Actinopolymorpha singaporensis: one gene and its partner. The protein of the gene in region 2 interacts with the protein of the main gene of each other region in a pairwise test. Links are inferred from orthologs where the notes say so. Each region holds a gene or a part of one and is shown on either strand. Other genes may lie near its edges. The genes, in order: BLU27_RS28355 and ndk.

Region 1 (10,740 bases), 360 kb from region 2 along the record:
GTGCGGTTCCACGGCCACACCATCGACGAGGCGCTGGTCGCCGCCCGGCAGTACGCCCAGGAGACCGGGGCGGTGTTCATCCACCCGTTCGACCACGCCGACATCCTGGCCGGCCAGGGCACGCTCGGCCTGGAGATCCTGGAGCAGTGCCCGGACGTCGCGACCGTTCTGGTGTCGACGGGCGGCGGCGGACTGGTGGCCGGGGTGGCGGCGGCGCTGGCCGGGCGCGGCTCGAAGGCGCGGGTCGTCGGGGTACAGGCGGCCGGCGCGGCTGCCTACCCACCGTCGCTCGCAGCCGGGCGGCCGGTCCCGGTGGAGCGGATGCAGACGATGGCCGACGGGATCGCGGTCGGCTGCCCGGGCGGGGTGCCGTTCGAGGTCGTCCGGCGCTGGGTGGCCGGGGTGATCACCGTCTCGGAGGAGTCACTGTCGCGGTCGCTGCTGCTGCTCCTGGAACGCGGCAAGCTGCTGGTCGAGCCCGCCGGGGCAGCGGCCGTCGCGGCGGCGCTGGACGCCCCGGGCGCGTTCGAGCCACCGGTGGTGGCGGTGCTGTCCGGAGGGAACATCGATCCCTTGCTGCTGATGCGGGTGCTGCGCCACGGGATGATCGCCGCCGGTAGGTACATGTCGCTGCGGGTGTGCGTGCCCGACCAGCCGGGCGGGCTGGCCGCACTCCTGAGCAAGCTCGCCGAGGTGGACGCGAACGTCCTGGACGTCGTACACCAGCGGACGGGCGCCGGCCTGCACCTCGGCGACGTCGACGTGGCCCTGCAACTGGAGACGCGGGGGAAGCAGCATCGGGAGGAGATTCTGCACCGACTGCGATCGGCCGGCTACACGGTCAACTTTTCGTAGGTCAGTATTCAGGATCTATAAAGTCGGCCTTGACACTCCATGACGGGCGGAGTGGAATCGACCCATGCCTGAGAACACACCTTCCGAATCGGACCCCTGGGCCGAGGCCACCGACGCCGTTCCGACCCACCGCGACGAGCCCGCCTCCACCTCGCAGGGGCACGGGTCCCATGCCGGCCACGAGACCCACGACGGCCACGATGGTCCCGCTGCCACGCCGGACCCGGTGGCCGAGCAGGTGCGCGCCGAGGCCGAACGCCGCCAGCGGGAGGCGGCAGAACGCGCGGAGCAGGCGCAGTCCGCCACCGGGGACGCGATCCGGGCCGCCGAGCACGCGGCCGGGCCGCACGGCAACGGCGAGTACCCCACTACCGAGCCCCCCGCAGCTTCCACGCCCCCCACTCCGATGCCGGAGGGCGACGATCCCGTACGCCGGATCCTGGCCGACGTCGCGGCCGGCCGGCTCGGCCCGGAGGAGGCCGCCGCCCGGCTGGACGAGGCCCGCCGGACCGCCGACGCCGGGTCCGCTCCGTCCGGAAGCGGAGCGACCTCGGCCGGGGCGAAGGCGTCGGGTGGGCCCGGCGCCGGCACGTCGGAGCAGCGGACACTGCCCACGACCTCCGCGGCCGAGCCGACCAGCCGGGTGCGGGTTCGCGCCGTCGGGCGGCGGGTCCGGATCATCGGCGAGCCGTTCGTCTCGACGGTCGCGGTCGACGGTCCGCACGTCGTACGACAGGAGGGCGACACCCTGGTCGTCACCAGCGAGGGCGAGTTCGGGGCGTCCCTGGACGGCTTCACCCTGATGCGCACCCGGTCACTGCGCGACGTGCAGGAGCGGGTCTTCGACCTCGGACGCGAGCTCTCCGTACGCGTCAACCCGAGCCTGGCGGTGGAGGTCGAGGTCACCGCGGGCAGCGTCAACGCCGAACGCATCCCGAGCCTGGAGCAGGTGCGGGTCACCGGTGGCTCCGCTCGGGTCCGCGACGTGGAGGGTCCGATCGACGTGCTCGTGCAGGCGGGTTCGGCGCAGGTGGAGGGACGCATCCACCGGGGCAAGTCGCGGTTGCGGGCGGAGTCCGGCTCTCTGCAGCTGCGGTTGCTGCCGGGTTCGAGCGTGCGGGTGCGCCCCGACGTCCAGCTCGGCCGGGTCCAGTGGGAGCCGCCGGGCGCCGACCGGGACGAGCACGTGATCGGTAGCGGTGACGGCCAGCTCGACCTGGAAGTCGTGATGGGGATGGCGACCGTCAAGCAGGCGCCGTGAGCATGGCGTACGGCACGGGTGGATACCCGAGACATCCCTCCGCCCATGCGCACCGGCCGCCACGCGACTGTCCCGTCTGCGGTGCCGGTCTGCAGGTGACCCGGCTGAGCTGCGACGCGTGCGCGAGCGAACTGTCGGGAGTGTTCGAGTCATGCGGGTTCTGCGGCCTGACCGACGCAGAACGCGACCTGCTACGCGTCTTCCTGGTCTCGCGCGGCAACATGCGGGAGGTGGAACGGCACCTCGGCGTGAGCTATCCGACGGCCCGGCAGCGTTACGCCGACCTGCTGGCCAAGCTGGGTCTGGAAGGCGCCGGTTCGCCGCCCGCTCCTTCCGCACCGGCAGTTCCGAACGAGCCGGAGCAGAGCCGGGAGGACGTCCTGGCGATGCTCGCCCGGGGCGAGATCGACGTGGATGCCGCCGCCGACCGGCTCCGCCAGGTCGGTTAGCGACGGCGGCGGCAACTCCAGCCGGGGCAACCCCCGGAGTGCGTACGAAGGAACCCACGATGCGCGGCGTCACCGCGCATCGTGGGTTCTCGCTGTCCGGGCGGCGGCCCGGTCGACGGGCTGATGCCCAGCCGGTGCTCAGCCGAAGGGCACGGCGTCGACGATCTCCACCGTGACGCTGCGGCCGTTGGGGGCGGAGTAGGTCGCCTGGTCGCCCTTGCGCTTGCCGCTGATGGCGCGGCCGAGCGGCGACTCGGGGGAGTAGACCTCCAGGTCGACCGAGGAGTCCAGTGACAGCAGCTCACGCGAGCCGAGCACGAACGTCTCGGTGTCGTCGTCGCCCTGGAAGCGAATGGTCACCTTCATGCCCGGCTCGACGATCCCGTCGTCCGCCGGCGTGGCACCCACCCGGGCGCGGCGCAGCATGTCCTGCAGTTTGCGGATCTGCGCCTCGACCTTTCCCTGCTCCTCCTTCGCGGCGTGGTAGCCGCCGTTCTCCCGCAGGTCACCCTCGTCGCGGGCTTCACCGATCCTCCTGGCGAGCTCCGCGCGCACAGTACCCGTGAGATGGTCCAACTCCGCCTTCAGACGGTCGTAGGCGTCCTGCGTGAGCCAGATGACGTTCTCGTCGGTCGACTGCGTCACAGCTTTGCTCCTTGGTCATGCGGGGGCACTTCGGTCATTCGGAAAGAACCTGGTCGTTTCGCGCCGGTGCGCTCTCGGTGCGTGTCCGGAACTGTACGGACTGACCTATCAGGCTAACAACGCGCGGCTCTCCCGGCCATCCCACGTCGGTACGTCGAGGTCGGTGAGAAGAATGTCGGTGGTCTGAGCCACCATGGTGGTCGCGCGCAAATTTTGCAACCCGCGCCGCCGGACAGAGGAGAAAACTACGGTGCCTTCCACCGCACCCGCGCCGCTACGGCTGATGCACGTGCACGCTCACCCCGACGACGAGTCGAGCAAGGGGGCCGCCACCACCGCCCGTTACGTCGCGGAGGGGGTCGAGGTCCTGGTCGTGACCTGCACAGGCGGAGAGCGCGGATCGATTCTCAACCCGCACATGGACCGGCCCGATGTCCTGGAGAATCTCGCCGAGATCCGCCGGCAGGAGATGGACCGGGCACGGGAGATCCTGGGCATCCGGCAGGAATGGCTCGGTTTCGTCGACTCCGGTTTCCCCGAGGGCGACAATCCGGCTCCGCTGCCGGAGGGATCGTTCGCGGCGACGCCGGTGGAGGAGTCCGCCAGCGCGCTGGTGCGGGTGATGCGCGAGTTCCGTCCGCACGTCGTGACGACCTACGACGAGAACGGCGGATATCCGCACCCGGACCACATCATGTGCCACAACGTCACCATCGCCGCGTGGGAGGCGGCCGGTGATCCCGACGCCTATCCCGAGGCCGGCGAGCCGTGGCACCCGCTCAAGCTCTACTACCACCACTCGTTCCACTGGGAGCGCACCAAGGCGCTGCACGACGAGATGGTGCGCCGGGGACTCGAGTCGCCCTACGCCGAGCGGCTGAAGGAGTGGAAGCCCGACCCGGCGCACGCCGCCAGGGTGACCACTCGGGTGCCGTGTTCGGACTACTTCCCGGTCCGCGACAAGGCGCTGCTCGCGCACGCCACCCAGATCGACCCCGAGGGGCCGTGGTTCGCCTGCCCGCTGGAGGTGCACGTCGCCGCCTGGCCGACCGAGGACTACGAACTGGCTCGCAGCCTGGTGGAGGCGCCCGTTCCCGAGGACGACCTGTTCGCGGGGCTGCGCGATCTCCCCGAGGACGCACCCACCCCGCACAGCGCCGGGCGGCTCGCGCCGGAGGCCTCCTGAGGGCGTGCCCCCGCCCAGGGCTGCGACAATCGTCTGACGGGCCCGTGCGCGTGTCGCGGTCCATGAACACCCAGGTGGGAGAAGGTACGTCCAGTGCTGTACATGATCGTCCAGGCGGCCGCGCCGCAGGACGACTCGGCGTGGGTGGGTCCCGGCCTGCTCGGCTTCGTGGTGATCGCGGCGATCGGTGTCGCGACGGTGCTGTTGTGGCGCAACATGAACAAACAGTTGCGCAAGGTGCGGTTCGAGGAGCCCAACCCGCGCCGCCGTCCGGGACCCGGGCAACCGCCCGCCGGCGGTGACCGGCCGGGACCGATCGACGGCCCGGGCGACACCGCGGACGACGGCCGGCCCGGCCCGGACCAGTCCGGCGCGGAGGACCGCCGCCGCTGATCGGCTGACCCCACCGGCCTACCTGACCGGCTGATCCGCCGAGTTGCGGCTCAGCGGATCAGCTGGTCAGGGGACCACTCGGGCGTCGAGCGCGGCCCTGGCCGCCGCGTGGTCACCTTCGACGGTGAGCCGTCGGCCGAGTTCGTCGGCCGGCAGCCGCCGCCACAGCGCGAGCAGCAGGTCGCCGGCTGTTCCCGCGACGGTCGCGGCCGCGGAGGCCGCTTCGGCGTCGGTGAGCGCGGGGCCGGTTCCGACCGGCACTCCGCCCGGCTCGGCCGGAGGGCTCACCAGCCAGCGGCCGGCGTGGTCGGTACACCTCAGCAGCACCGGCGCGACGAGCCGATGGGGCCCGAAGCGCTGCGACCTCGGCATCATCACCTCCACGACCTCGCCCACCCCGTCGGCGGCCAGGTCGGGGTCGACGACTGGCCGGAGACCGATCGCGAGTTCGGCGTCGACACGGTGGACGCACACCTCGTGGGCCTGGCGTCGGGACCAGAACTCCGCGGTGCCGCCGTCGCCGAACACCCAGGTCGGCTGGGCGGGGTCGGTCGCGGCCAGCCGGTCGAGCAGCAGCTCGACGGACTCGGCGTACCACGGTCCCAGCTCGGAGCCGTCCGGGCCGGGTACGGTGTCCGACCCGCCACCGGGAAACTCGCTGGTCCGCACGATCTCCGCCGCCCACCGGTGCACCCGTCCGGTGTGCGCAACCAGGTCGGTGAGGGTCCACTCCGGGCAGGCGGGTACGCGGGCGGACGCCGGTCCGGTCTCGTACGCCGCCAGCAGCCGGGCACCCTCGGCCCGGATGAAAGCGGCGTAGGTAGGCGGGTCCAACGCACCGCGTGGTGGTACGGAGTCGGCGATCCTCGTCATGGCGTCAACATATGACCCCCAGCCGCTCTCCCCGATCAGGGTCGAGTAGTGAGCGAAGGAGCCGCGCCCGTCCGGCAAGGCGGAGGACCCGCGTATCGGTGTTCCACGCGCGACCACGACAACGCCGCCGGGGGGATGCGGGGCCTCGCTCGACCGGCGCGGCGGGTGGATCCGGTGGTGTCGGTGCGGTCCCATAGGCTCGGTCAGCGCAGCGGGGGCGGGCCGGGTCCAGCGACAGCCGAGGAGGTAGGCATGAGCGAAGTGGCCCAGGCGGAGCTGAGTGGCGTCGCCGAAGGCAGCGGTACCACCCAGGACATCGCCACCGAGGACACGGGCATCACCGAGGGCACCGGCATCACGCCCAAGACTGCGCCGCGAGCCACCCAGGGCCGCGGCTCGCTGGCCGAGTTGGTGGCCGCCGGCTGGGAGGATGCCCTGGCCCCGGTCGCCGGCCAGATCGCGGCGATGGGCGACTTCCTGCGTGCCGAGCTCGCCGCCGGGCGACGTTACCTCCCGTCCGGCCCCGACGTCCTGCGGGCGTTCCAGCAGCCGTTCGCCGACGTGCGGGTCCTCATCGTCGGCCAGGATCCCTATCCCACGCCGGGACACGCCGTGGGACTGAGCTTCTCGGTGGCGCCCCATGTGCGGCCGATCCCGCGCAGCCTGAGCAACATCTACCGCGAGTACGCCGCCGACCTCGGCCTTCCGCAGCCGTCCAACGGCGACCTGTCGCCCTGGTCGCGGCGCGGGATCCTGCTGCTCAACCGTTCGCTCACCGTCGAGCCCGGCCGCCCCGCCGCCCACCGCGGCAAGGGATGGGAGGCCGTCACCGACCAGGCCATCCGGGCGCTGGTGGCCCGGGAGACCCCGTTGGTCGCGATCCTGTGGGGCCGGGACGCACAGAGCCTGCGGCCGTTGCTGGGCAAGGTGCCCAGGATCGAGTCGGCGCACCCCAGCCCGATGTCGGCCGACCGCGGCTTCTTCGGTTCCCGGCCGTTCAGCCGGGCCAACGCCCTGCTGGCCGAGCAGGGCGGGGAGCCGGTCGACTGGGCACTCGACTGACCTTCACCGACTGACTCCTGGCACCTGACTGGTAGCGACGCAGCGCGACGGGGGATCTCATGCGTACACGCCTGGCGGCGGCGGTGGCCGCGCTCACAGCACTGGCGGCCGCGGCGGGCTGCTCGCCGGGACCGCCGGACGAGGCGTCCCGGGCGGCCCGGGCGTTCGCCGCGGCGTGGTCGTCCGGCGAGCTCGGCTCCACGGTCGATCCGCGCACGGCGAGGGCCGCGAGCCGTGACGTGGCGGCGGACACCAAGGCGGTTCGGGCACGGAAGACGTCCGTACGCCCGGCCGGCGAGCTGACCTGCCTCGACAGCGACCAGGCCGCGAAGCTGAAGGCGGACGGGAAGGTCTGCCGCCAGCCCCTGACCGTCACCCACGACCTGGCCGGTCTGGGCACGTGGCGCTACGCCACCACCGCGCAGGTACGCGAGGACGACCAGGGCAGGTGGAAGGTGTGGTGGACGCCGGAGACGTTCCACCCGAAGCTCGCGGCGGGCACGGCGCTCCGTCGTGAACGCGAGCTGCCGACCCGGGCGTCCATCCTGGACCGGTCGGGCAAGCCGCTGACCAAGCAGACTCCGGTCGTCCGGGTGGGGGTGGAGCCGCGCCGGGTCGAGCCGGACGTCACCTACGCCAAGCTGCAGCAGGTGCTCGACATCGACCCGGACGCCCTGCGCAGGCGGGCAGAGGCCGCCGGCCCGACGTACTTCGTCGACGTGCTGACCCTGCGCGAGCCCGCCTACCAGAAGGAGCGGGCCCGGCTGGACGCCATCCCCGGCGTGGTGACCCGCGAGGACATCATGTCGCTCGGGCCGTCGTCGTCGTTCGCCCGCGGCGTGCTCGGCGTCGTCGCGCCGGCGACCGCGGACTCGCTGAAGGGTGCGGGCCCGCTCGCGATGGACAGCGACGCGGTGGGCGCGAGCGGGCTGCAGGCGGCGTACCAGACCCGGTTGGCCGGCACCCCCGGCGGCCGGATCGACGTGGTGCGCACTTCCGGCGACCAGAGGGTGGCCACGGTGTTCTCGCAGACCGCGAAGCCGGGCAGACCTCTGCGGACGACGCTCGACCAGGACGTGCAGAACGCCGCCGAGGACGCGGTCGCCGGCCAGGCCAAGCCGACCGCCCTGGTGGCCGTACGGGCTGGCACCGGTGAGGTGCTCGCCGCCGCCAACGGCCCCGGCGTGACGTCGTACAACCGTGCCTTCGTCGGCCGCTACCCGCCCGGCTCGACGTTCAAGGTGGTGTCGGTGTCCGCCCTGCTGGCGGGCGGGCTGCGTCCCGGCGACACGGTGACCTGTCCGGCCACCACGTCCGTGGGCGGCAAGCATTTCAAGAACGCCTACGGCTTCTCGCTGCCCGACGGCCCGATGACCGAAGCGTTCGCGCACTCGTGCAACACCACGGTGGTCGACCGCGCCCGCGACCTGGACGACGGGGACCTGGTGGCGATGGCCGAGCGGTTCGGCATCGGCACGAACTGGAAGCTCGGGCTGCCGGCCTACTCCGGTTCGGTGCCCGAGCCCCGCGACCTGGTCGACCGCGCCGCCGGCATGATCGGGCAGGGGCGGGTGCTGATGAGCCCGCTGGGCATGGCCCTGGTCGCCGCGACGGTGGACGCCGGACGGCCGTACAAACCGGTGCTCCTGCCCGACGTGGCGCCCGGCGGTCCCGCGGGCGACAGGCTGCCGGCCGAACTGGTCGACCAGATGCGAGGGCTGATGCGGGCGGTGGTGGCGACCGGCTCCGCCAGGCAGTTGGACCTGCCCGGCCCGGACGTCTACGCCAAGACCGGGACGGCGGAGTACGGCAGTGACGACCCGCCGCGCACCCACGCCTGGATGATCGGCTACCGCGGCGACATCGCGTTCGCGGTGCTGGTCGAGGACGGCGGCGGGGGCGGCAAGGACGCGGGACCCGTGGCGCGTACGTTCCTGCGCGGCATCAACTTCGTGGAATAGGCACCCTCCCGCCCTAGACTCGAAGGCATGGCGCGACCGAACGAGCAGGTGGGCGCGCTCCTGCAGGAATACGCGGACCTGGTGGCGATCACCGGTGGCGCCCCCTACCGGGCGCGGGTCTACGAGAAGGCCGCGCGCTCGGTCGCCGGGCACCACCTCGACGTGTCCACGCTCGACGCCGCCGGCCTGCGCGAGATCCCCAACGTCGGTGACTCGATCGCGGCGAAGGTGGTCGAGTACTTCCGAACCGGCCGAATCGAGGAGGTCGAGCGGCTGCGTGCGCGGATTCCGGCCGGCGTACGCGAGCTGACGCAGATTCCGACGCTCGGCCCGCGCAAGGCGATGATGCTGTACGACGAACGCGGCATCGCCTCCGTGCAGGACCTGCTCGACGCGCTGGACGCGGGGCGCCTGAGGGGCTTGAAGGGCTTCGGGCCCAGGACCGAGGAGAATCTCCGGCACGGCATCACCCTGCTCCGCCAGGCCGGTGGGCGGGTCACGCTGGACGTGGCCATGGAACTCGCCGAGGAGGTCGTCGCCGCGCTGTCCGCGCTGCCGCAGTGCGAGCGCTGCACCTACGCCGGGTCGCTGCGCCGGATGCGTGAGACTGTCGGCGACCTGGACATCCTCGCCGCGTCGACCAAACCAAGGTCGCTGATGAAGGCTCTGACCGGACTGTCGCTGGTGTCGGAGGTGATCGCGCACGGCGACACCAAGACGTCGGTTCGCACCACGGCGGGGATGCAGGTCGACCTGCGGGTCGTACCCCCGGAGTCGTGGGGTGCGGCGTTGCAGTACTTCACCGGGTCCAAGGCGCACAACGTGCGTACCCGCGAGATCGCGGTACGCCAGGACCTCAAGTTGTCCGAGTACGGCCTGTTCACCGTCCCGCCGGCGCAGCGCAGGCACCGGCGCAAGGCAACGTTGACAGGCGAGCCGGCAAGTGGGGAAGGGCCGCCGGCCGAGTCGACCGAGCCGACCGAGCCGGCCGAGGAGTCCGGACCTCCCGAGGCCGGCGAGTTGGTGGTGTCGAAGTCGGAGCAGGAGGTGTACGCCCGGATCGGGCTGCCCTGGATTCCGCCGACCCTGCGGGAGGACCGTGGCGAGATCGAGGCCGCCCGCGACGGCACGCTGCCCGACGTCGTGACCGAACAGGACATCCGCGGCGACCTGCACACCCACACAGACCTCACCGACGGGGTCGCGCCGATGACCGAGATGGTGGCCGCGGCAGCCGAGCGGGGCTACGACTACTACGCGGTCACCGACCACGCGCCGAATCTCTACATGCAGCGGATGACGGACGAGAAGATGCTCGCCCAGCGCGAGCAGTTGCACGCTCTGGCGAAGCGCTACCCCCACCTCACCCTGCTGCACGGCACCGAACTCAACATCGACCCCGACGGCGAGGTCGACTGGCCGGCGGACTTCCTTGCCGGGTTCGACATCTGCGTCGCGTCCGTGCACTCCCACTTCAACCAGACCAGGGCGCAACTCACCCGTCGGCTGGTCCGGGCCTGCGAGAACCCGCACGTCAACGTGATCGGGCACCCGACGGCACGGCTGATCGGCCACCGGCAGCCGATCGACGTGGACCTCGAGGCGGTGTACGAGGCGTGTGCGGACACCGGCACCGCGCTGGAGGTGAACGCCTCACCGGACCGGCTGGACCTGAACGACGAGCACCTCCTGGCCGCCCGCCGCCACGGGGTGAAGTTCGCCGTCGACACCGACGCGCACGCGGTCGCCCACCTGGACTACCTGAGGTACGGCGTGGGCACCGCCCAGCGGGGCTGGCTGACGGCCGGCGACGTGATCAACACCTGGCCGCTGCGCAGGCTTCGGACGTTTCTGCGCAAAGGACGGAAAGGACGGGAGAAGCCGTGACCCAGGCACGCGTACCCGCACTGGTCCAGGAGACGCCGTACCGCTATCAGATCGAGCCCACCGGCCGGATGCGCGTGCCCGGCGTGGTGTTCGCCTCACCGGGGCTGCTGCCCGAGGTGGGCGGGGACCAGGCGCTGCAGCAGGTGGCTGATGTGGCCACGCTGCCGG
Region 2 (10,529 bases):
CCTGCCGCTGCACGGCGTCCACCAGGCGCACAACGCGTCGGTTGCGCTGGCCGCGGTCGAGGCGTTCCTCGCCGGCGGCGTCACCGAGGGCGAGGGCCTGGACGCCGACCTCGTACGCGAAGGCTTCGCCAACGTCAGCTCGCCCGGACGCCTCGAGGTCGTCCGCCGCAGCCCGACGGTGGTGCTGGACGCCGCGCACAACCCGCACGGTGCGACCGCGACCGCGGCGGCGGTCACCGAGTCGTTCTCGTTCGAGCCGCTGGTCGGCGTGGTCGGGGTGATGGCGGACAAGGACGTGGAGGGGCTGCTGGAGGCATTCGAGCCGGTGCTCAGCCGGATCGTGTGCACCCAGAACTCCACCGCGCGCGCCATGCCCGCCGCCGAACTCGCCGAGATCGCGATGGACATCTTCGGTGAGGAACGCGTCGACCTCGCACCGCGACTGGACGAGGCGCTGGACCTCGGCATGCGCCTGGCGGAGGAGGAGGCCAGCGCACTCGGCTCCGGCGGAGTCCTGGTCACCGGCTCGGTCATCACCGCCGGCGAGGCCCGCGTCCTGCTCGGAGGACGGTGACGTCGTGCGTTCGGTACTCGCGGCGATCCTCGTCTTCGAGGCGATCATCGTCGGCCTGGCCATCCCGGTGGCCGTCTCGATCGAGAACGTCGGCGGCGGCCGGGCCGGTGCGGTCGGCGGCGGGATCGCCGTCGCCTGCCTGGTCACGGCGGGCCTGCTGCGGTTCCCCGCCGGGCGCGTGATCGGGTCGGTGCTGCAGGTGGTCGCGATCGCACTGGGGGTCGTCGTACCCCTGATGTTCTTCCTCGGTGCGATCTTCGCCGTGCTGTGGTTCGTCTGTCTCGTCCTCGACCGGCGCATCGTCGCGCTCCGGGCCGAGCGGGACCGCACCGAGTGACCGGTTACGCTGCGCATCCTGTCCGCCGTGTCAGCCCTGCCCGTCCCTCCGGCCCTGCCAGTCCTGTCCGCTCCGTAGGTTCTGTCCGTTCCGCCGGGCCGGCGTCCCCGCACGCCCGGCCCACTCATCGCGAGGAGTACGCGTGTCCGAGCGCACCCTGGTCCTGATCAAGCCCGACGCCGTACGCCGTGGCCTGGTCGGCGAGATCCTGAGCCGCTACGAACGCAAGGGGCTCTCCCTGGTCACGCTCGAACTCCGCACCATCGACGGTGCGATGGCCGACGCCCACTACGCCGAGCACGTGGAGAAGGCCTTCTACCCACCGCTGCGCGACTTCGTGACCAGCGGTCCGATGGTCGCGGCGGTGCTGGAGGGTGACCAGGCGGTCGAGGTCGTCCGGTTGCTCAACGGCGCGACCGACGCGCGGAAGGCGGCTGCCGGGACCATCCGCGGTGACCTCGCGCTGTCCAACCGGGAGAACCTCGTGCACGGCTCGGACTCGGCCGAGTCGGCCGCCCGCGAGATCGACCTCTGGTTCCCGAAGCTCGGCTAGCGCAGGTGCCGGGGCCGACCGCACCGCGCCCTGCGGTCAGCCGGCCCCGGTGAGGGTGAGCGCCACCAGCCCGAGGTTCAGCGCGGTCACCACGGTGGCGACGACCACCGCGGCCGCCGTGGTGAGCGGGTGGTTGGTGGCCTCGCCCATCAGGCTCCGCCGGGCGGTGAGAATCACCAGCGGCACCACCGCGAACGGCACCCCGAACGACAGCACCACCTGCGACAGCACCAGCGCCCGGGTCGGGTCGACCCCGCCCCCGAGCAGCAGCAGGGCCGGCGCCAGCGTCACCAGCCGCCGGACCAGCAGCGGGATCCGCCGGCGCAGCAGCCCCGCCATGATCATCGCGCCCGCATAGCAGCCGACCGAGGTGGACGCCAGCCCGGAGGCGAGCAACCCCACTGCGAAGACCACCGCCAGACCGCCGCCGAGCTGGTCGGCGATCGCGGTGTACGCACCTTCCAGCCGGTCTGTGCCCGGCACACCCCGTAGGGCGGTGGCGGCGGCCAGCAGCAACCCGAGGTTGACGGTGCCGGCCAGCACCATCGCCACCAGCACGTCGATCCGGGTGACGGCGAGGTAGCGCCGGACCACCCGGCCCGCGCGGCGGCGCACCCGGGCAGCGGTCGCGACCCCCGCCCGAACCCCGGCCGGGTGCCGCCCGGCGGAGGTCCAGGCAGCGAGTCTTCGCGCGGCCGGGCCGTCGGCGGCCAGGCCGGAGTGCAGGTACACCGCATGCGGCATCAGGGTCGCGCCGAGCATCGCGGTGGCCAGCAGCACGCTGTCCAGCCCGGCGAACCCCGGCACCAGGCCGGCCGCGACCTCACCCGGCGTCGGCGGAGCCACCACCAGGCCGGCCAGGAACCCGACCGTCACGACCAGCAGGAACGCGACGATGACGCGTTCGAACGGTCGCCGGCCGAGCCGGTCGTGCACGGCCAGCACCGCCATCGACACCGTGCCGGTGACCAGCCCGCCGGCCAGCAGCGGCAGGTCGAACAACAACGCCAGCGCGATCGCCCCGCCCACCACCTCGGCAAGGTCGGTGGCGACCGCGACCAGCTCCGCCTGCAGCCAGTACGCCAACCGGGCCCGCCGGGACAGCTCGTCCGCGACCAGGGCCGGCAGGGAACGCCCGGTGACCAGCCCCACCTTGGCGGAGAGGTACTGCACCAGACCGGCCATCAGGTTGGCGGCGACGATCACCCAGACCAGCAGGTAGCCGTACTCCGCGCCGGCGGTGACGTTGGTGGCGACGTTGCCGGGATCGACGTAGGCGACGGCGGCGACCATGGCCGGACCGAGCAGGGCCGCCCCCGAGCGCATGCGTACGCCCGGCCGCGGCCCACCGGCTCGGCTGCGCGTGCCCCGAGTACCCCCCGTACCCCCGATCGTGGTCGGCATCGGGGTGCCGTGGTCCGCCTCGGCCCTACGCCTGGTCGCCGGTCAGCGCGCGCACCCGCCGCAGCACCTCCGGCGCACCCAGTGCCCGGGCGACCGAGAACAGGTCGGGGCTGCGGGTGGAGCCGGTGAGCGCCACCCGGATCACCTGGGCGGCCTCCCGGATGGAGCCGGGGAACGCGTCCGGGTCGCGCTTGTACTCCTTGGCGTTCTTGGCGAAGCCGTGCCGGGCGGCGAGGTCGCGGATCTGCGCGAACCACTCCTGCGGGTCGTCCAGCTCCTGGTACCCGTCGGCGAACTCGGCTGCCAGCGTGCGGACGATCGCCGGGTCCAGCCCGCCCAGGCGCTCGTCGCCCGGGTCGGACACCAGGGGGAACAGCGCCGGGAAGAAGAAGCCGTACACCGGCCGGAAGTCCGACCAGCGCCGCAGGTCCTTGCGGGGGTTGTCCACCCCTTCGCGTTCGACGGCCAGCGCGCGTAGCGCGAGGTCGCGGTCCCGCGCCACGACGTCCACCAGCTCGGGGTCGTAGGTCTGCGCCCATGCGGAGAGCTGGCCGAGGATCTCCTCACCGGACAGGGTGGCGATGTAGTCGGCGCTGATGTCGGACAGCTTCACCACGTCGACAAGGGGACCGGCCACGCCGCAGTCGGCCAGCCGGATCGGTGCCGCCAGTGCCTCCGCCATCGGCAGGTCGGCGAGCCGGCCGTTGGCCAGGCCGCGCAGGTAGTACTGCGTGGCCGGCGCGGGGTAGCCCACCTCCAGGAAGAAGTCAACCGAGGCCTCGGGGTCCTTGCGCTTGGACAGCTTGCGCTTGCTGCCGCCGTCCTGCTTGTTCAGCGGCGCGATGTGGGCGTACTCCGGCGCCTCGAAGCCCAGCGCCTCGAACAGCTGCAGGTGCAGTGGCACCGACGAGATCCACTCGTCGGCGCGGATCACCAGGTTGACCCGCATCAGGTGGTCGTCCACAGCGTGCGCGAAGTGGTACGTCGGCAGTCGCGGCTCCTGCGCGGAGGTCTTCAGGATCACCACGTCGTTGCGGTTGGACTCGTGGGAGAGCTCGCCCCGGATGGCGTCGGTGAACCTCGTCCGTGCGCCGGGACGTGCGGGCGCGCGGAAGCGGACGACGTACGGTGCACCCTCGGCGAGCTTGGCCCGCACGGCGTCGGGCTCGGCGTCCCGCCAGATCGCCCACCGCCCGTAGTAGCCGGTCGGCAGCTTCGTCTTCTGCTGCGTCGCGGTGATCTGCGCCAGCTCCTCCTTGGTGGCGAAGCAGAGGTACGCCTTGTCCTGGCGCAGCAGCTCGCGGACGTAGCTGAGGTAGATGTGCGAACGCCGGGACTGGCGGTAGGGGCCGTAGTCGCCGGGCAGGTCCTCGGCCTCGTCCGGCTTCACCGCGAAGTAGGCGAAGGCCCGGTCGAACTGCTCCAGCGCGCCGGGGACTTCCCGCGCCTGGTCGGTGTCCTCGATCCGGAAGATGTAGCGGCCACCGGACTCGTCGGCGACGGACCGGTCGATGATCGCGACGTAGAGGAGCCCCAGGTGGGCCGACCCCGTGGGCGAGGGACCGACCCGCGTCACCTTCGCGCCCTCGGGCAGCTGCCGGGGCGGGTACTGCTGTTCCCAGTACGCCGGCTCGGGCAGGTCCGCCGGGAAGAGGGCGTCGATTTCGGCGCGGTCGAGCATCGCTGGTGATCTCCGTTGGCGAAGACGTGGGGTGGGATCGCTGCGTCGACCCTATGCGAGCACCGCCACCGGGCGGCGACCGGTAGGCCGGTGGTCATGCGGGCGGTGGCCGGCCGTGGCGTGCGGCCAGGCGGGCGCCGTGGTCGCGGACGGCGACCCGCAACTCCTCCGGTGCGAGCACGTCGACCTCGCAGTCCAGCCCCGCGACGAACGACACCAGCGGGCCCAGGTCGTTGGCGGCCACCCGCAGGATCGCGGACGGTGCATTGTGCTCGTCCGGCTCGCCGTCGGGTTCCAGCACGCCGACGCTGGGCGGGAACCGCCGGCGGGCCTCCGCCAGGCCGAACGGGACCCGGAGCCGGGCCTGGATCGACCACGGTGCGAGGTTGGTCCCTTCCGACACCATGGCGACCGCGTCCGGCGGGTCGGTGTGTTCGTGGTGCCGGCCGGTCAGCACCGGCTCCCGCACCCGGTCGACCCGGAAAGTACGCCAGTCGGCGCGGTCCCGGTCCCGGGCCACGAGGTACCACCGGCGGCCGGTGTGCACGATGCGGTACGGCTCGACCGACCGCTCGCCGGCCCGCCCCTGGTGGTCGAGATAACCGAACCGCACTCCCTCCGTACGCCGGCAGCCGGTGGCCAGGACGACCAGGACGTCGGCGTCCACCCGGGGGAGTTCCGGCCCGGGCAGTTGCACGGTGCTCGCCCGTACGGCGCTCACGCGTTCCCGCAGCCGGACCGGCAGCACCTGGTCCAGCTTCGCGAGTGCGGCGACCGCGCCGTCTGCCACACCGGACACCGCGGTGGTCGCGGCGACGCCGAGCCCGACCGCGATGGCCACCGCCTCGTCGTCGTCCAGCAGCAACGGAGGCAGCCGGCCCGAGGCGCCGAGCCGGTAGCCGCCGTGCGTACCGAGTTCGGCCTGAACGGGGTAGCCGAGGGAGCGCAGCCGGGTGACGTCACGACGGACAGTACGCGGGGTGACACCGAGGCGTTCGGACAGCTCCTCGCCAGGCCAGTGCGTGCGGGCCTGGAGGAGGGAGAGCAGCCGGAGTAGGCGCGCGGCGGTGTCCATCACATCCATGACCCGGCGATTCTTCCGCGCGCGGGCCGTCGGGGGCCAGCCCTTCGGCGCCGGATGGGCGGTCCGCGGCCGGTTGTCGGTGGGCGGTGGCATGCTCCGCACATCCCATCCGCGATCCCGCACCCGCCCGGGAGGTCCCCGTGGGACGACCTGCGAACCAGACCGCGAACCAGACCGCGAACCCAAGCGGCGAACGTCGCTGCACCGGCTGGCCGGAGGAGGCCTTCGACGTGCTGCTGCGGCTGGACGGCGACCCGACCCTGGCCGAACGCGAACGACATCGTCGCGACCGCGAGCGCCTGGTCCGCAAGCCGATGATCGCGCTGCTGCAGGACGTCGCCGACGCCGACGAGGCCTACGAGGACTTCCACGTCTGGGGCTTCGCCAAGATGCTGTGGCCATGGCAGCGGCAGGCCGGCATGGTCCGGGTCGCGCCCAACGTCGAACTGGGGGTTTCGTTCGACCTCGACGGGCTGGCCGTTCAGTGCTCGTGGTGGTACGCGCCGGGCGAGCAGGTCGAGCGCTACCGCGCCTCGGTCGCCGGTGACGCCGGCGCGGAGCTGGCGGAGATCGTCGAGGGGCTGGCCGGGGACGGGTACGAGATCGGCGGTGACCTGCTGAAGCGGATGCCGCGTGGTTACGCGCCCGACCATCCTCGGGCGAAGTTGCTTCGGCACCGCACGCTGACCGCCGCCCGTCCCGTCGGCGGCGAGGCCTGGTTGCACACGCCGGAGGTGGTCGACCGGGTTCTCGCGGAGTTCGCCGCGCTCCGCCCGCTGACGTCGTGGTTCGCCGAGAATGCCGGACCGGAGCTGTCCGCCACCGGGGCTAGCGTGCGTTCATGACCAGCCCCACGAGTCCCCCGCCCGCCTCCTCGACCGCCCCTTCGACGAGCAACTCGATGAAGGCGCACCTGCTCGACCTCTCCGACTTCGCCTGGCAGCGACTCCACCACCGGCTCGGCGAACTCACCGACAAGGAATACCTCTGGGAGCCGGTCGCCGGCGCCTGGACGGTCCGGCCGACCGGGGACGGCGGCCACGCCGCCGACGGCTCGGCCACGCCGCCGGAGCCGGCGCCGTTCACCACCCTGGCCTGGCGGATCGCCCACCTGACCGAGGTCCTCGGCGCCGAGCGGACCGCCACCTGGCTAGGACTGCCGGTCGGCCCGGACGAGGAGCCGGACCCGCCACAGGGCACCGCCGCCGCGGGGGTCGCCTCCCTGGAGCGTGCGCACGCGATCTGGCGCCGCCGGCTCGCCGCGGTCACCGACGAGGCGCTGGCCCGGCCAATGGGCGAGCTCGCCGGCCCGTACGCCGAGTCCGACGGCGCGGCCTTCGCGCTGCACATCCTGGACGAGCTGATCCACCACGGCGCGGAGATCGGGGTCGTCCGCGACCTCTACCGACACCAGCGTCCGCGGGATCCGTTCGCCGGCTCGTGAGCCACCCGGGCAGCCCGCGGTCCGGCGTGGTCGGCGTCGGCCTCACGGCTGCGCGTCGGTGACCCCGCCGTGCGTCCTGGGACCCGATCCGGACCCGGCCCGCTGGTGCCCGAACCGCACCGGCGTCCACCGACCGGAGTGCGCGGCGGGGTCGACCCGGCGTTGCGGCCCGGCGGGCACCTCTGGTGCGGGCACGATGTCTGGGGCAGCCTCACCGGCCGCCACCATCCGGGCGGCCAGGCGTCGCCGCAACTCGTCGGAGATCTCGCGGTGGGAGGTCAGTCCGGCCAGGTTGCGGAGTTCGTACGGGTCGCTGGCCAGGTCGTACAGCGCCGTCTCCACATACCGCTTGCCCGCCGGGTCGTTCCAGGGGTGCGCCTCGGGGTCGACGACGTAGTACTTCCACCGGGACGTCCGGATCGCGCGGCCCACCTCCGACTCGCTGACCTGCACGAACACCTCCTCTGGAAAGTCCGCGCCGGGATTGCGGACGAGCGGCAGGAACGACCGGCCCTGCATCTGCTTGGGCACGTCCACGCCGGCCGCGTCGAGCAGGGTCGGTGGCAGGTCGATCGTGCTCACCGGCCGGTTCAGCGCACCGCCGGAGTCGAAGCCCGGGCCTCGCAGGGCGAGCGGCACCCGGATCGAGGCGTCGTGGCAGGAGCGCTTGTACTCCCCGTTGCGGGTCTTGAAGTGGCTGCCGTGGTCGGAGGTGAAGGCGAGGATCGTGTCGTCGAGCAGGTCCAGGCTGCGCAGCGCGTCGACCAGTCGGCCCAGTCCCTCGTCGACCCGGCGGATCTGCCCGCAGTAGCCACCGAGGTGCTGGTGTGCCGTACCGCCCTGTGCCGACAGCGTGGCGAGGTCCGGCGGGAGCCAGCGGCCCTGGTAGCGCTCGGCGTAGCCCTCGGGTGCCGGATAGGTGTCCACCTCGTTCTGGTGGTGGGGCTCGATCAGCGAGACGAAGAGAAAGAACGGCTGTCGTACGCCGGAGCCGTCCGGGCCGGTCTGGTCGGCGACGAACCGGATCGCCGCGTCGAAGACCGCGTCCGAGCGGTAACCCGGCAGCATCACCGGCTCGCCGTCCTCGTCGAACATCACCGTGCGGTAGGCGTCGGAGACGAACTCCAGCACGTTCGCACCGAGCCAGCTCTGGTAGCCACCGCGCTTACCCGGCGGCACCGGCTCCTCGTCGGCGAGGTGCCACTTTCCGATGTAGCCGGTGGAGTATCCCGCGCCGGCGAAGCACCCGGCCAGCGTGGGCACGTCTGCCGGAAGAGTGCGGCCGTTGCGGAACACGCCCGTGGTGGTGGGGTAGGCGCCCGTCTGGATCGCCGCCCGTGCCGGCGCGCACACCGGCTGCGGCGTACACGCCTGGACCACGTGGGTCCCGGCACGCGCCATCGCGTCGAAGTTCGGGGTGAGGTCCAGCGGGTTGCCGTGCACCCCGGTGGTGTCCCAGCGCTGCTGGTCGGTGAAGACGACCACCACGTTGGGCCTGGCGGCAGGGGTGCGGTCGGGCCTGGCGTCGGGCATGGGCGGACCTTCCTGTCGGTGAACGGTGCCGGTCGGTCGGAGCTGTCACCGCCGTCGGGAGATCGTTCCACCGGAAGACGCACCTGAACAACGCGGCACGGCGAGCGCCGATCGCACCTGCGGCGGGACGGTCCGCGCGCCGATGCGCAGCTCGGACCCGCGTCAGGCGTCCGGGAGATCAGGCGTCGGGGAGATCAGGCGTCGGGGAGGACCGTACGGCTGACGTTGACCGCGACGCTCAGCGTCAGCGGCTCGCCGCCGCCGGCCAGCGGGGGATCGCCGACCATCACCTCGGCGTCGTCGACCGCGCCGAGCGCGCGGGCGCGGGACGCCCAGTCTTCGATGTCGGCGAGAGTGAGTCCCGACCCGGTCGGGAGACACAGGAACGCGGCCATGCGGCACATCTTCCCATCACATCCCGAAGCCTCCTACCCGGACCGGCTCCAGGTGTGGCGGAGTCGCGAAGTCCGGCTACCGGGCTTTCTGGGCTACAGGGCGTTCCGGCTACCGGCCGCCCCGGCGAGCGCGCCTGGCGTCCCGACGGGCCTGCCGAGCATCGCGCAGGGCGTCCCGGCGATCGGCCCGGGCGTCGGCCAGCGCGGATCTGCGCTGGGCCCGGCCTTCGCCGAGGGCCACGCCACGCTGGGCCCGGGCATCGGCGAGGGCCTCGCGTCTGCTCTCCCGGGCGGCCCGGAACCTGTCGTACGGCCGGGAGCTCGCCACCCGCAGACCACCGAGCAGGGAGAACGCGCGCACCCGCAGCGTCGGCGCGTCCTCACCGGCCACCTCGTCGACGTCGATGCGCCGGCCGCCGAGCAGGCTGAACCCCTCGGTGACCACCGAGACCCCGGGCGGGACGGTGAGGCTGACGCCCCCGATGACCGACACCGAGGTCAGAATGACCTCCGGCGCGTCAAGCTGGGCCTCGCGCAGATCCAGGTCGACACCGCCGATCAACGTCACCGACACCAGGTGGTCGCGCATTCGCCACCGGCCACCCCGGCGCAGCCCACCCAGCGGCGTCACGTGCCAGTCGGTGCGACCGCGACCAGCGGCGCGGCGTACGGCGGGGTCGGTGGCTTCCTCCGTGCCGGCCGAGGGCAGGTCGCGGAGGAGAGGTTCGAGCTCTCCGCGGGTGCGTGCGGTGTAGGAGCGTTCCAGCCGGTCGCTGAACTCCTCCAGGGTCAGCCGCCCCTCACCGCACGCGGCGTTGAGCCGGGACACGACCGCCTCCCGCTCGGCGTCGGAGGCCAGGATGTCGGCGCCGCCGGCCACCGGGTGGGCAGGTCCCGCCGGCTCGGACGGGTGGGGTTCGGGTTGCTGGTCGCTCATGGCCGCCTTCCCCGCGCTGTGTTCTGTCGGTGTTTCTGTCGGTGTTTCTGTCGGTGGTGGGCGGAGTCGCCCGTACGACGGACCGGGGCGTGTCCCGGTCCCGCCCACCGCGCGGACATTATCCCGCCGTACCGACAGGATCCCGCCGTACCGAAGGAATCCTGGTCTGCTCGGCCGGCGTACCGCACCATGCGCACCGCGGCCGGGTGAGCAGGCGGTAGGCAAGGGCGGCGACCCCGAGGCCGACACCCCACACGAGGTACGCGGACATGGCCACTCCCATGAACCAGGGCGGGTACGGGTCGGCTTGTGCCGCGGTCGCGGGCTGGGTGAGGAGCTGGACCAGGCCGGTTCCGAAGTACGCCGTCATCCCCACCGAGACAGCCAGTCCAGGGCCGAGGACCAGCCACCGCGGCACCCGGTGGCCGGCGAGACCGAGCACCCAGCGCGGCCAGACCCGTCCGAAGCGGTGCACCTGCGCCAGCGGCAGCAGCGTGCCGGCGAGTGCGGCGGCCGCCAGGAAAGCGAGCCCCGCCACCCTGCCCGCGGATCCGCTCGCGGGAGCCGCCTTCGGACCGAACCCGACC

The links.
Region 1: the proteins of ndk (region 2) and BLU27_RS28355 interact in binary tests that used the Escherichia coli proteins (3 or more experiments, as listed by UniProt). The link is inferred for Actinopolymorpha singaporensis from one-to-one orthologs.

Annotation. Positions count from the first base shown.
Region 1 is NZ_LT629732.1:6,334,162-6,344,901, reverse strand. Bases 4,851-7,819 are described here. They hold BLU27_RS28355 (uracil-DNA glycosylase), read left to right. Parts: upstream 4,851-5,914; coding sequence 5,915-6,724; downstream 6,725-7,819. Other genes in these bases: BLU27_RS28350 (penicillin-binding transpeptidase domain-containing protein), read left to right, coding at 6,784-7,819; BLU27_RS28360 (maleylpyruvate isomerase family mycothiol-dependent enzyme), read right to left, coding at 4,856-5,662. In the rest of the region: ilvA (threonine ammonia-lyase), read left to right, coding at 1-855; BLU27_RS28385 (hypothetical protein), read left to right, coding at 920-2,116; BLU27_RS28380 (DUF2089 domain-containing protein), read left to right, coding at 2,119-2,565; transcription elongation factor GreA, read right to left, coding at 2,704-3,210; mycothiol conjugate amidase Mca, read left to right, coding at 3,494-4,396; BLU27_RS28365 (hypothetical protein), read left to right, coding at 4,490-4,789; more of BLU27_RS28350, read left to right, coding at 7,820-8,685; BLU27_RS28345 (helix-hairpin-helix domain-containing protein), read left to right, coding at 8,713-10,572; BLU27_RS28340 (RtcB family protein), read left to right, coding at 10,569-10,740. UniProt on the Escherichia coli protein: Excises uracil residues from the DNA which can arise as a result of misincorporation of dUMP residues by DNA polymerase or due to deamination of cytosine.
Region 2 is NZ_LT629732.1:5,968,745-5,979,273, reverse strand. What follows is about bases 1-2,758. They hold ndk (nucleoside-diphosphate kinase), read left to right. Parts: upstream 1-1,053; coding sequence 1,054-1,464; downstream 1,465-2,758. Other genes in these bases: BLU27_RS26785 (Nramp family divalent metal transporter), read right to left, coding at 1,501-2,758; BLU27_RS26795 (DUF4233 domain-containing protein), read left to right, coding at 579-911; BLU27_RS26800 (bifunctional folylpolyglutamate synthase/dihydrofolate synthase), read left to right, coding at 1-574. Outside these bases: more of BLU27_RS26785, read right to left, coding at 2,759-2,790; BLU27_RS26780 (glutamate--tRNA ligase), read right to left, coding at 2,894-4,549; BLU27_RS26775 (helix-turn-helix transcriptional regulator), read right to left, coding at 4,644-5,633; BLU27_RS26770 (DUF2461 family protein), read left to right, coding at 5,774-6,478; BLU27_RS26765 (DinB family protein), read left to right, coding at 6,475-7,077; BLU27_RS26760 (sulfatase family protein), read right to left, coding at 7,120-8,610; BLU27_RS26755 (hypothetical protein), read right to left, coding at 8,805-9,005; BLU27_RS26750 (DUF1707 SHOCT-like domain-containing protein), read right to left, coding at 9,115-9,942; BLU27_RS26745 (hypothetical protein), read right to left, coding at 10,061-10,529. UniProt on the Escherichia coli protein: Major role in the synthesis of nucleoside triphosphates other than ATP. The ATP gamma phosphate is transferred to the NDP beta phosphate via a ping-pong mechanism, using a phosphorylated active-site intermediate.